Streptacidiphilus rugosus AM-16: one gene and its partner. The main gene of each other region encodes a partner of the protein of the gene in region 2 in a complex. Links are inferred from orthologs where the notes say so. Each region holds a gene or a part of one and is shown on either strand. Other genes may lie near its edges.

The links.
Region 1: the proteins of rpsG (region 2) and tig are in contact, whole or in part, in a crystal structure (PDB 3GTY), measured with the Thermotoga maritima proteins. The link is inferred for Streptacidiphilus rugosus AM-16 from one-to-one orthologs. Residues at the interface, in WP_004081843.1 of Thermotoga maritima: Lys34, Lys52, Lys55, Glu59, Arg62, Gln63, Glu66, Asn67, Lys69, Val71, Arg95, Ala109, Lys110, Lys111, Gly112, Arg113, Pro114, Glu117, Glu121, Ile124, Ala125, Tyr127, Asn128, Asn129, Thr130, Gly131, Lys135, Asp139, Arg142, Met143; in WP_004081061.1 of Thermotoga maritima: Glu122, Val124, Val129, Leu130, Tyr133, Glu188, Gly259, Ile262, Tyr263, Glu266, Ser270, Glu273, Gln274, Glu277, Arg308, Gln311, Ile312, Ser315, Tyr316, Glu325, Arg329, Arg336, Leu363, Phe366, Trp367, Arg373, Leu377, Arg381, Leu384, Glu387.

Annotation. Positions count from the first base shown.
Region 1 is NZ_JQMJ01000004.1:2,614,265-2,620,509, forward strand. What follows is about bases 3,371-6,245. They hold tig (trigger factor), read right to left. Parts: upstream 5,571-6,245; coding sequence 4,170-5,570; downstream 3,371-4,169. Other genes in these bases: BS83_RS20965 (ATP-dependent Clp protease proteolytic subunit), read right to left, coding at 3,371-3,886; BS83_RS20985 (hypothetical protein), read right to left, coding at 6,244-6,245. Also shown: BS83_RS45585 (hypothetical protein), read left to right, coding at 1-21; BS83_RS45590 (peptidylprolyl isomerase), read left to right, coding at 132-896; ATP-dependent Clp protease ATP-binding subunit ClpX, read right to left, coding at 964-2,247; BS83_RS20960 (ATP-dependent Clp protease proteolytic subunit), read right to left, coding at 2,529-3,191; more of BS83_RS20965, read right to left, coding at 3,269-3,370. UniProt on the Bacillus subtilis protein: Involved in protein export. Acts as a chaperone by maintaining the newly synthesized protein in an open conformation. Functions as a peptidyl-prolyl cis-trans isomerase.
Region 2 is NZ_JQMJ01000004.1:3,410,313-3,416,386, forward strand. Bases 3,371-6,074 are described here. They hold rpsG (30S ribosomal protein S7), read right to left. Parts: upstream 5,106-6,074; coding sequence 4,635-5,105; downstream 3,371-4,634. Other genes in these bases: fusA (elongation factor G), read right to left, coding at 3,371-4,592; rpsL (30S ribosomal protein S12), read right to left, coding at 5,109-5,480; BS83_RS24375 (DUF1707 and DUF4190 domain-containing protein), read right to left, coding at 5,807-6,074. Outside these bases: BS83_RS24350 (S53 family peptidase), read right to left, coding at 1-794; tuf (elongation factor Tu), read right to left, coding at 1,141-2,334; more of fusA, read right to left, coding at 2,487-3,370.

The DNA of each region.
Region 1 (6,245 bases), 800 kb from region 2 along the record:
CAGATGGAGGTCAAGAAGTAGCACCGGCCGGGTCCGCCCGCCGCGCCTGCCACGTGCCCCGTCGCCCCACCGGTCACACTTGTGTGCTGACAGCGGTAGGCAACGGGGCACGAGTGCATGAGGAGCAAAGGGTGAGCGAGGACCCGGGCGCGGCGCGGCGGGCGCGGATCGAGGCGCTGCGCGCCCAGGAGGCGGCCAAGGCGCGGAAACGGAAGTTGCTGGCCTGGGGCGGCGGCGTGCTGGTGCTCGCCCTGGTCGTCGGCGCGGTGCTGTGGGCGACGCTGGGCAACTCGTCGAGCGGGTCGTCGGCGTCCGGGGCGTTCTGCGGGAACGTGGCCTCCGGAAGCCCCAACAACAAGCAGTGGGCGGGCCCGCCGGCGATGACCATCGACCCCGCGGCGAAGTACTCCGCGACGCTGAAGACCTCCTGCGGTGACATCGGCATCGCGCTGGACGCCAAGAACGCGCCGAAGACGGTCAACAACTTCGTCTTCCTGGCGCAGCAGAACTACTTCGACCACACCAAGTGCCACCGGCTGACCACCTCCGGCATCTACGTGCTGCAGTGCGGCGACCCGACGGCGACCGGCAGCGGCGGCCCCGGCTACAAGTTCGACGACGAGTACCTGAACGACCCGGCGATCAAGACCGGGGTCTACCCGGCGGGCACCGTGGCGATGGCCAACTCCGGCCCGAACACCAACGGTTCACAGTTCTTCCTGGTCTACAAGGACAGCCGGCTCTCGCCGAACTACACGCCCTTCGGGAAGATCACCTCGGGCCTGGACATCCTGGAGCACATCGCCGCGGACGGCGACGACAGCTCCAACGGCACCGGCGACGGCAAGCCCAACGACAACGTCGTGATCAACTCGGTTCCGGTGACCAAGGAATGAGAAAGAGGGGGTGCGGGGCCGAGGCCCCGCACCCCCTCCGGCGTTCCTTCACCAGGGGCTCTGCGCCCTACGCGCTCTTGTCCCTGCGCTCACGCTGGCCGCGGATGTCGCGCGGGACCAGGGTCGGGTTGACGTGCTCCAGGACCACGTTCTCGTCGACGACCACGCGGGCGACGTCCTTGCGCGAGGGAACCTCGTACATCACGGACATCAGCACCTCCTCCATGATCGCGCGCAGACCGCGGGCGCCGGTGGAGCGCTTGATCGCCTGGTCGGCGATGGCGTCGAGCGCCTCGGCGGTGAACTCCAGCTCCACACCGTCCAGCTCGAACAGCCGCCGGTACTGCTTGACCAGCGCGTTCTTCGGCTCGGTGAGGATCTGCAGCAGCGCGTCCCGGTCCAGGTTGTGGACGGAGGTGATCACCGGCAGACGGCCGATGAACTCGGGGATCATGCCGAACTTGACCAGGTCCTCCGGCATGACCTCGCGGAACATGTCGCTGGAGTCGATCTCGTGCTTGGAGCGGATCTGGGCGCCGAAGCCGATGCCCTTCTTGCCCGCGCGACCCTCGATGATGCGCTCCAGGCCGGAGAAGGCACCGCCCACGATGAACAGCACGTTCGTCGTGTCGATCTGGATGAACTCCTGGTGCGGGTGCTTGCGCCCGCCCTGCGGTGGCACCGAGGCGGTGGTGCCCTCCAGGATCTTCAGCAGCGCCTGCTGCACGCCCTCGCCGGAGACGTCACGCGTGATCGACGGGTTCTCGCTCTTGCGGGCGACCTTGTCGATCTCGTCGATGTAGATGATCCCGGTCTCGGCCTTCTTGACGTCGTAGTCCGCCGCCTGGATCAGCTTGAGCAGGATGTTCTCGACGTCCTCGCCGACGTAACCGGCCTCGGTCAGCGCCGTGGCGTCCGCGATGGCGAACGGCACGTTCAGCATCCGGGCCAGGGTCTGCGCCAGCAGCGTCTTGCCGGAGCCCGTGGGGCCCAGCAGCAGGATGTTGGACTTGGCGAGCTCGATGCCCTCGTCACGGCCGTGCTTGCCGTTCTCGCCGGCCTGGACGCGCTTGTAGTGGTTGTAGACCGCCACGGACAGCGCCTTCTTGGCGGTCTCCTGGCCGACCACGTAGCCGTCGAGGAACTCGTAGATCTCGCGGGGCTTGGGCAGCTCCTCGAAGCGAACCTCCGAGGTCTCCGCCAGTTCCTCTTCGATGATCTCGTTGCACAGGTCGATGCACTCGTCGCAGATGTACACGCCGGGCCCGGCAATGAGCTTCTTCACCTGCTTCTGGCTCTTGCCGCAGAACGAGCACTTGAGCAGGTCGCCACCGTCACCGATGCGTGCCACGAGGTGCTTCCCCTTCGCCAAAGGCTCCCTTGGGGGGTGGAGCCTGGTGCTTGGTATCCGACGGTACTCCGTCAGGACTCCCGATTCGCCGTGTTCGGCGGTCTTCCCGCTTCCGCCCTGGGCGAATATGCGAATCCGAATCGGCCGGAACGATACGTCGGTACTGACGATGGTGCCAGGCGTCGCCCCCGGCTCCAAGAGCCGGGGGCGTTCTGACTGCGTGGTGCTGGTCTCAGCAGCGCGGGCGCGCCGCCCTCACGGGACGGTCCCGCCCGGACCGCTCAGTCCAGCTGCGAGGTCTTGCGGGTGGAGATGATCTGGTCGATGAAGCCGTAGTTCAGCGCCTCCTCGGCCGTGAGGATCTTGTCGCGCTCGATGTCCTCGCTGATCTCCTGCTGGCTCTTGTGGGAGTGCTTGGAGAGCAGCTCCTCCAGCAGTTCGCGCATGCGCTGGATCTCGTGCGCCTGGATCTCCAGGTCGGAGACCTGGCCGCGGCCCGTCTCGGTGTAGGGCTGGTGGATCAGCACGCGGGCGTTCGGCAGCGCCATGCGCTTGCCCGGCGTGCCGGCGGCCAGCAGCACGGCGGCGGCGGAGGCCGCCTGGCCCATGCAGACCGTCTGGATGTCGGGCTTGACGAACTGCATGGTGTCGTAGATCGCCGTGAGCGCGGTGAAGGAGCCGCCGGGCGAGTTGATGTACATGGAGATGTCCCGGTCGGGGTCCATCGACTCCAGGCAGATCAGCTGCGCCATGATGTCGTTCGCGGAGGCGTCGTCGACCTGGGTGCCCAGGAAGATGATGCGCTCCTCGAAGAGCTTCGCGTACGGGTTGTACTCACGGAAGCCCTGGGAGGTGCGCTCCACGAAGGTGGGCAGGATGTAGCGGCCCTCGGCGCGCATGTTCTCCAGGCGCCCCTGCGCGCTGGACAGGCTGGGGATGTTCATCGGGATCTTCCGTCCTCCGGAACGAACGAACGTGGGTGTGGTCGGTGCTCGCGACGTGAGCGGGCTCGTGCTGCCGCTCAGGCGCCCGTGCCGCCGCCGCCGGGGACGTCCGCGGCGCTGTGCATGATGTTGTCGATGAGGCCGTACTCCTTGGCCTCCTGCGGCGTGAACCAGCGGTCACGGTCGGAGTCCGCGGTGATCTGCTCCGTCGTCTGGCCGCTGTGCTGGCCGATGAGTTCGGCCATGCGGTGCTTGAGCCGCACCAGCTGCTGGGCCTGGATCCGGATGTCGGTGGCGGAGCCGCCGAGACCGGCCGAGGGCTGGTGCATCAGGATCTCGGCGTTCGGCAGCGCGAAGCGCTTGCCCTTCGCGCCGGCGGTGAGCAGGAACTGGCCCATCGAGGCCGCCATGCCCATCGCGATGGTGACCACGTCGTTCTTGATGTACTGCATGGTGTCGTAGATCGCCATGCCGGCGGTGACCGAGCCGCCAGGGGAGTTGATGTAGAGGAAGATGTCCTTTTCCGGGTCGGCCGCGAGCAGCAGCAGCTGCGCGGTGATCCGGTTGGCGATGTCGTCGTCGACCTGCTGGCCGAGGAAGATGATGCGCTCGTTGAGCAGACGGTTGTAGACCTGGTCTCCCAGACCGCCGCCACCGATTTCGCCGGCGGCACGGGGAGTCACAAGACCGGGCATCGAGATCTGCGGAATCGTCACGTATCCACCTGCTCGTTGTTGACACGACGGCTGGTCGTCGAAGGCCGCCGTCACAGCGTTTCCACCGACCCTAACGCGCGGGCCTGGCCAGGCCATCCCTCACACCGACCTGTTCGCTTTGAGCGTCACGTGCACGGACGGTGGGCGATCTTCGCGGGAATCACGGCGGTCACGGCGGAGCGACGCCGCAGGGCCCGGACCGCGTGAAGCGGTCCGGGCCCTGCACCGTTCAGAACTGCGCACCCGTGGGGACGCGGGAGGCTCAGGCCTCCGTGGTCTCCTCGACGGCCTCGACCGTCTCGGTGGCCTCGGCGGACTCGGTGGTCTCGTCCTCGTCCTCGTCGTCGGAGAAGTCCACGACGTTGCCCTCGGTGTCGACGACCTTGGCGGCCTCGACGACGGCCGCGAGCGCCTTTCCGCGGACGACCTCACCGACGAGCAGCGGCACCTGGCCGCCCTCGACGACCTGCTGGGCGAACTGGTCCGGCGTCATGCCGGAACCGGCGGCGCGGCGCAGCAGGTGCTCGGTGAGCTCCTCCTGGGAGACGCCCAGCTCCTCCTTGGCCGCAATGGCGTCCAGCACGAACTGGGTCTTGATGCCCTTCTTGGCCTGCTCGTCGAGCTCGGCGTCGAAGGACTCGGCGGTCTTGTCCTGCAGCTTCAGCCAGCCGTCGAGGTCCAGGCCCATCTGCGGGAGCTGGTGGTGCTCGAGGTTGTGCTTGCGGGTCTGGACCTCGTCCGCGAGCAGCTTCTCCGGGTACGGCATGTCGACCTGCTCGAGGAGCGCGTCGAGGACCTTCTCCTGGGCCTGGGTGGCCTGGTCGAACTCCTTCATGCGGGCGAGCCGCTTGCGGGAGTCGTCCTTCAGCTCGTCCAGGGTGTCGAACTCGCTCGCCATCTGGGCGAACTCGTCGTCCAGGGTCGGGAGCTCCTTCTCCTGCACCGCGGTGACCGTGACGGTGACCTCGGAGTCCTTGCCCGCGGCGCTGCCGCCCTTGAGCTCGGTGGTGAAGGTGGCGCTGCCGCCGGCCTCCAGGCCGATGACGGCGTCGTCGATGCCGTCGAGCAGACGGCCGGAGCCGATCTCGTAGGTGACGCCGGTGGCGGTGCCGTCCTCGGGGACCTCACCGTCGACCTTGGCCTCGAGGTCCACCACGACGATGTCGCCGGCGGCCGCGGCACGCTCGACGGCGTTCACCGAGGCGAAGCGCTCGCGCAGCTGCTCCAGGCTCTTCTCGACGTCCTCGTCGGTGACCTCGATCGGGTCGACGGTCACCTCGATGGCGGCGAAGTCGGGGAGGGTGATCTCCGGACGGATGTCCACCTCGGCGGTGAACTTCAGGTCGCCGCCGTCGACGAGCGTCTCGACGCCCTCGATCTCGGTGATCTCCGGCTGGCCGAGGACGTCGATCTTGCCCTCTTCCACGGCCTGGCCGTAGAAGCGCGGCAGCGCGTCGTTGACGGCCTCCTCCAGCACGGCGCCGCGGCCGAAACGCTGGTCGATGACGCGAGCCGGGATCTTGCCCTTGCGGAAACCCGGAACCGTGACCTGCTGGTTGATCTTCTTGTACGCCGCGTCGAGGCTGGGCTTGAGCTCCTCGAAGGGCACCTCGACGGTGAGTCGAACCCGGGTCGGGTTCAGAGTCTCCACGGCGCTCTTCACGGTTGGGTCTCCTTGGGGGCTTTACGGTCGGTTGTCCGCCACGAGCCCGGTCTTCGGGCACGCGGCGAGACGGGTGATGCGTCCTGAGTGACTATCGCCCGCCGGGCAGGTGGGGCCTTGGCCGCCCCCGCGATCACACTTGCGTGCGCTGCGGGAGGCACGTGCGCAGACGCCACCAGCGACCCATCCTACCGGTACCACAATCTGCCTTCGCCCCGTCGGGCGGACACGGCGTCCGTGCAGGTCAGAACGGCACTGCTCGCGCATGATCGCGCCACGGTCGCGCTTGGCTGGTCGGGGTGACCGGATTCGAACCGACGACCTTCCGCTCCCAAAGCGGACGCGCTACCAAACTGCGCCACACCCCGTTCGTCTGGCGAGACGTAGCGTACATGCTCCCCCAGGCCCGCCCGAGCGAATTCCGCCGACCGACACCACCGGACACCCGCAGCTCAAGCGGTGTGCGCACACGCCCCCGCGTCCGCTACCCTGATCCCCGAACACCCCCTGCGGGCGTAGCTCAATGGTAGAGCCCTAGTCTTCCAAACTAGCTACGCGGGTTCGATTCCCGTCGCCCGCTCGTACGCCGAAGGCCCAGGCCAGGGACATGATCCCCAGCCTGGGCCTTTCGCGTTCCAGGGGCGCTGACGCGCCCGTTGCCCGGGAGCAGGGGTC
Region 2 (6,074 bases):
GAGCTGCTGCGGCCGGTCTCGTTCTGGATGGTCTGCTCGACTCCGGCGATGCCGGTGCTGCAGAACTGCGGCCCGGAGTCGCTGGGCGTGACCGCCCGCGCGACGCGCGTGCTCTTGGTCGACTTGCTGACGACGGCGGCGTTCTTGGACGCGCCGACGATGTGGTTGGCGACCGGACGGAAGGTCGCGTCCAGACCGGCGATGCCGGTCAGCTGCGCGGCCACGGCACCGCTGATCTGCGGCGCGGAGGTGTTCAGGAAGCCGGTCGTGCCGTCCTTGAGACGGTACGACGCGAAGCCGGTGTGGAAGGCCTTGGCGGCCTGGCCCACGGTGGTCCTGACCGGGATGGAGAGACGGTCGGCGCTGACCGCGCCGGGGGTGAGACCCTCGGCGCGCAGCGAGGCCTCGACCGCCGCGATGGTCTGCGGGGTGGCCCCGTAGACCTTCCCGAACTGACCCTTCGACAGGTAGTGGTGGTACAGCGGGTTGTGCTTGGTGGTGACCGCCTTGGCGAGGGCCCGCACCTCCGCGGGGTCCCGCGGCTGGAGGTTGACGCTCAGGCGGAGCGCGGTGTCGTCCGACGGCGCGCCGACCTGGACGGCGCCGACCGGGGCCTGCGGGGCGGAACCGACCCGCTGCGGGCTCGCGGAGACCGCGCCCGGCTGGCCCACCGGCGAGGCGTTGGCGGTGGCAAGAGCAAAAGAACCGCCCACCAGGGCGGTGGCCGCGATGGCGGCGGGCAGCCCGAAACGGCGGGCTCGCCGATGCTTGGGCGCGTTGACCTGCAAGGCCATACAGACACTCCTAGGAACTGGGCCGAGGTCCGGTCCAGGGAGGAGGTGTCCGGTGTGCCGCGTCTGGATCACAGCTGCGTCAGCTGTCGCACAGAAACGCGCATCCCCCGTACGAAGAGCCGTTCGGCCAGTCCCCCTCCTGGGTGAACGATGCACCTGTCTATCAGGGATGTGTCATACGTGTGCACGATCAATGGGTGTTCTGTCGCATTTTGACAGCACTGGGCGGGCGCATGTGACGGAAGTCACAGGAGGGCAGAAACGAGCGGACCCCGCTCCCCCGTCCGCGAGGACGGGAGAGCGGGGTCCGAGTGGTACAGGAGTACCTGGCCCGAAGGATCCGGAATTACTTCAGGATCTTGGTGACCTGGCCGGCGCCCACGGTGCGGCCACCCTCACGGATGGCGAACTTGAGGCCCTCCTCCATGGCGATCGGCTGGATCAGCGCGACCGTCATGGCGGTGTTGTCGCCCGGCATGACCATCTCGGTGCCCTCGGGGAGGGTCACGACGCCGGTCACGTCCGTGGTACGGAAGTAGAACTGCGGGCGGTAGTTGTTGAAGAACGGGGTGTGGCGGCCACCCTCGTCCTTCGACAGGATGTAGGCCTGGGCCTCGAAGTCGGTGTGCGGCGTGACCGAACCCGGCTTGATGATGACCTGGCCGCGCTCGACGTCCTCGCGCTTGATGCCACGGAGCAGCAGACCGACGTTCTCACCGGCCTGGCCCTCGTCGAGCAGCTTGCGGAACATCTCGATGCCGGTGACCGTGGTGGTGGTCTTGGTCTCCTTGATGCCGATGATGTCGACAGTCTCGTTGACCTTGAGGACACCACGCTCGATGCGGCCGGTGACGACGGTGCCACGACCGGTGATCGTGAAGACGTCCTCGATCGGCATCAGGAACGGCTTGTCGACGTCGCGGTCCGGGGTCGGGATGGCCTCGTCGACCGCGTGCATCAGGCCGAGGAGCTTCTCGCCCCACTCCTTGTCGCCCTCCAGCGCCTTCAGCGCGGAGACGCGGACGACCGGAAGGTCGTCGCCCGGGAACTCGTACTCGGAGAGCAGCTCGCGGACCTCGAGCTCGACGAGCTCCAGGATCTCCTCGTCGTCCACCATGTCGGCCTTGTTCAGGGCGACGACGATGTAGGGGACGCCGACCTGGCGGGCCAGGAGGACGTGCTCCTTGGTCTGCGGCATCGGGCCGTCGGTGGCGGCCACGACCAGGATCGCGCCGTCCATCTGGGCGGCACCGGTGATCATGTTCTTGATGTAGTCCGCGTGACCGGGGCAGTCGACGTGGGCGTAGTGACGCGCCTCGGTCTGGTACTCGACGTGCGCGATGGAGATGGTGATACCGCGCTGACGCTCCTCCGGCGCCTTGTCGATCTGGTCGAACGGCGTGAAGGGGTTGATGTCCGGGTACGCGTCGTGCAGCACCTTGGTGATCGCGGCAGTCAGGGTGGTCTTGCCGTGGTCAATGTGACCGATGGTGCCGATGTTGACGTGCGGCTTGCTCCGCTCGAACTTGGCCTTAGCCACTTTGGGGTCCTCCTGAGGACAGTTTCTGTACGCCGTTCGACGTCAGGTGGTCTGGTTGGGGGCCGGAGGGGCCCGGGGTTCACCGTTCGGGTGAACCCCAGGACCACCTCCTCACAGCCTAAGGGGTGTTACGTACCGGAATGTTCCGGTCGTCACTCGCCCTTGGCCTTGGCCACGATCTCTTCCGCCACGTTCCGGGGAACCTCGGCGTACGAGTCGAACTGCATGGAGTAGCTGGCACGGCCCGACGTCTTGCTGCGCAGGTCGCCGACGTAGCCGAACATCTCCGACAGCGGGACGAGGGCCTTGACGACCCGGGCGCCGCTCCGCTCCTCCATGGCCTGGATCTGGCCACGGCGGGAGTTGATGTCGCCGATGACATCGCCCATGTAGTCCTCGGGCGTGGTGACCTCGACGGCCATCATCGGCTCGAGCAGCACGGGGGACGCCTTGCGAGCACCCTCCTTGAACGCCATCGAACCGGCGATCTTGAACGCGAGCTCCGAGGAGTCGACGTCGTGCGAAGCACCGTCGAGGAGGATGACCCGGACGCCCTGCAGCGGGTAGCCCGCCAGGACACCGAACTCCATGGCCTCCTGGGCACCGGCGTCGACCGAGGGGATGTACTCCTTCGGCACGCGGCCACCGGTGACCTTGTTGACGAACTCGTAGCCCTCGCCGGACTCCAGCGGCTCGATCGCGATCTGGATCTTCGCGAACTGGCCGGAACCACCGGTCTGCTTCTTGTGCGTGTAGTCGATGCGCTCGACGGCCTTGCGGATCGTCTCGCGGTAGGCGACCTGCGGCTTGCCGACGTTCGCCTCGACCTTGAACTCACGACGCATACGGTCGACCAGCACCTCGAGGTGCAGCTCGCCCATACCGGCGATGATGGTCTGGCCGGTCTCCTCGTCCGTGTTGACCTGGAAGGAGGGGTCCTCCTCCGCGAGACGCTGGATGGCGACACCCAGCTTCTCCTGGTCGCCCTTGGACTTGGGCTCGATCGCGACGCGGATGACCGGGGCCGGGAAGTCCATGGACTCCAGGATGACCGGGTTCTTGTCGTCGCTCAGCGTCTCACCGGTGGTGGTCTGCTTGAGACCCATCACGGCGATGATGTCGCCGGCGCCCACCGAGTCGATCTCCTCACGCTTGTTCGCGTGCATGCGGTAGATCTTGCCGATGCGCTCCTTCTTGCCCTTGACCGAGTTGAGCACCTGGGTGCCCGCCTCGAGGCGGCCGGAGTACACGCGGACGAAGGTGAGCTTGCCCAGGTGCGGGTCAGACATGATCTTGAACGCCAGCGCGGACAGCGGCTCGTCGTCGGACGCCTTGCGGGCGATCTCGACGGACTCGTCGCCCGGCTTGTGGCCGATGATGCTCTCGACGTCGAGCGGCGAGGGCAGGTACTTCACGACCGCGTCGAGCAGGGGCTGGACGCCCTTGTTCTTGAACGCGGTGCCGCAGAAGACCGGCGTGAAGTTGCTGGCGAGCGTGCCGCGACGGATGCCGGCGATGAGCTGGTCCTCGGTGGGCTCCTGGCCCTCGAGGAAGAGCTCCATCAGCTCGTCGTCGCCCTCCGCGGAGGTCTCGAGCAGCTTGGCCCGGTACTCCTCGGCGAGCTCGGTGTGCGTGGCCGGGATGTCGACGACGTCGTACATCTCGCCCTTGGTGGCCTCGGCGGACCAGACCAGCGCCTTCATCTTCACCAGGTCGACGACACCGGTGAAGTCCGACTCGGCGCCGATCGGCAGCTGCATGACCAGCGGGGTCGCGCCCAGGCGGTCGACGATGGAGTCGACGCAGCGGAAGAACTCCGCGCCGGTGCGGTCCAGCTTGTTGACGAAGCAGATGCGCGGGACGCCGTAACGGTCGGCCTGACGCCACACCGTCTCGGACTGGGGCTCGACACCGGCGACACCGTCGAACACCGTCACGGCGCCGTCGAGGACGCGGAGCGAACGCTCCACCTCGACGGTGAAGTCGACGTGACCCGGGGTGTCGATGATGTTGATGGTGTTGTCGACGCCGTCGACCGTCCAGTGGCAGGTCGTCGCGGCCGACGTGATCGTGATGCCGCGCTCCTGCTCCTGCTCCATCCAGTCCATGGTGGCAGCGCCGTCGTGGACCTCACCGATCTTGTACGAGACACCGGTGTAGAACAGGATGCGCTCGGTCGTGGTGGTCTTGCCCGCGTCGATGTGCGCCATGATCCCGATGTTGCGGGTCCTGGCCAGGTCAAGGGAGGTTGCAGCCATGGTGGCTCAGCTCTCTCAATCGTGTTTCGAAGGGGGTACGGACTACCAGCGGTAGTGCGCGAAGGCCTTGTTGGACTCGGCCATCTTGTGGGTGTCCTCGCGACGCTTCACGGAGGCGCCCAGACCGTTGCTCGCGTCCAGGATCTCGTTGAGCAGACGCTCGGTCATGGTCTTCTCGCGACGGGCGCGGGAGTAGCCGACGAGCCAGCGCAGGGCCAGCGTGTTGGCGCGGCCGGGCTTGACCTCGACCGGCACCTGGTAGGTCGCGCCACCGACGCGGCGGGACTTGACCTCGAGAGTCGGCTTGACGTTCTCCAGGGCGCGCTTGAGCGCGACCACCGGGTCGTTGCCGGTCTTCTCGCGGACGCCCTCGAGGGCGCCGTACACGATGCGCTCGGCGGTGGAGCGCTTGCCGTGCAGGAGGATCTTGTTGACGAGCTGGGTCACCACAGGGGAGCCGTAAACCGGGTCGATGATGACCGGGCGCTTCGGGGCAGGGCCCTTACGAGGCATTTTTTACTTCTCCTTCTTGGCGCCGTAGCGGCTGCGGGCCTGCTTGCGGTTCTTCACACCCTGGGTGTCGAGAGAGCCGCGGATGATCTTGTAACGCACACCCGGCAGGTCCTTCACACGACCGCCACGCACGAGCACGATGGAGTGCTCCTGCAGGTTGTGGCCCTCGCCCGGAATGTAGGCGGTGACCTCGATCCCGCTGGTGAGGCGCACACGGGCGACCTTACGCAGAGCCGAGTTCGGCTTCTTCGGGGTGGTCGTGTACACACGCGTGCAGACGCCGCGGCGCTGGGGCGAACCCTTCAGTGCGGGCGTCTTGTTCTTCTCGACCTTGTCCTGCCGGCCCTTTCGGACCAGCTGCTGGATCGTAGGCACCGTATCTCCGATTCTCTGTGCCAAGGCTGGTGAAACTAACCTGGTGCGTCACGCGCCGACTCCCCGACCCACGCGGTCGGGTGTGTCGGGCACCTTGCACGTCCCCGAACTGGCGAAGCTCGGATGTGTGGAAGCGCGGTATCCCATGGCGCGGCGGCCAGAATGCACGCACGCGCGAGAGACCCGGGGACACCCCAGGCACAAGGTCAGAGCGTACCTAGCGCAAAGGCGCGGGTCAAAACAAATGCGTGTGGACCCAAGGCGCGACTGTCAAGCCACTGGGCCGAATGGGTGAGCGGACGGCGGCGGACCGCCGGGACGATCTCTCAGGGACCGACCGGACCGCTCCCCGCGACGATTCCGAACAGGAAGATCAGCACCCACAGCACGGAACCGAGACTGCCGAGGACGATACCCGCCGTGGCCATGCCCTGGCCGTCCTCGTCCCGGTCGCGCAGCTGCCGTTTGGCGATCACGCCGCAGATCACCGCCGGCACACCGGACAGCCCCGCGGTGAAGACCTGGGCCAGTCCGAGCAGCAGCGCCGCGACCGACGCGCCGTTGGTGCGTCGCCGCACCGGCGGCCACGGGGGC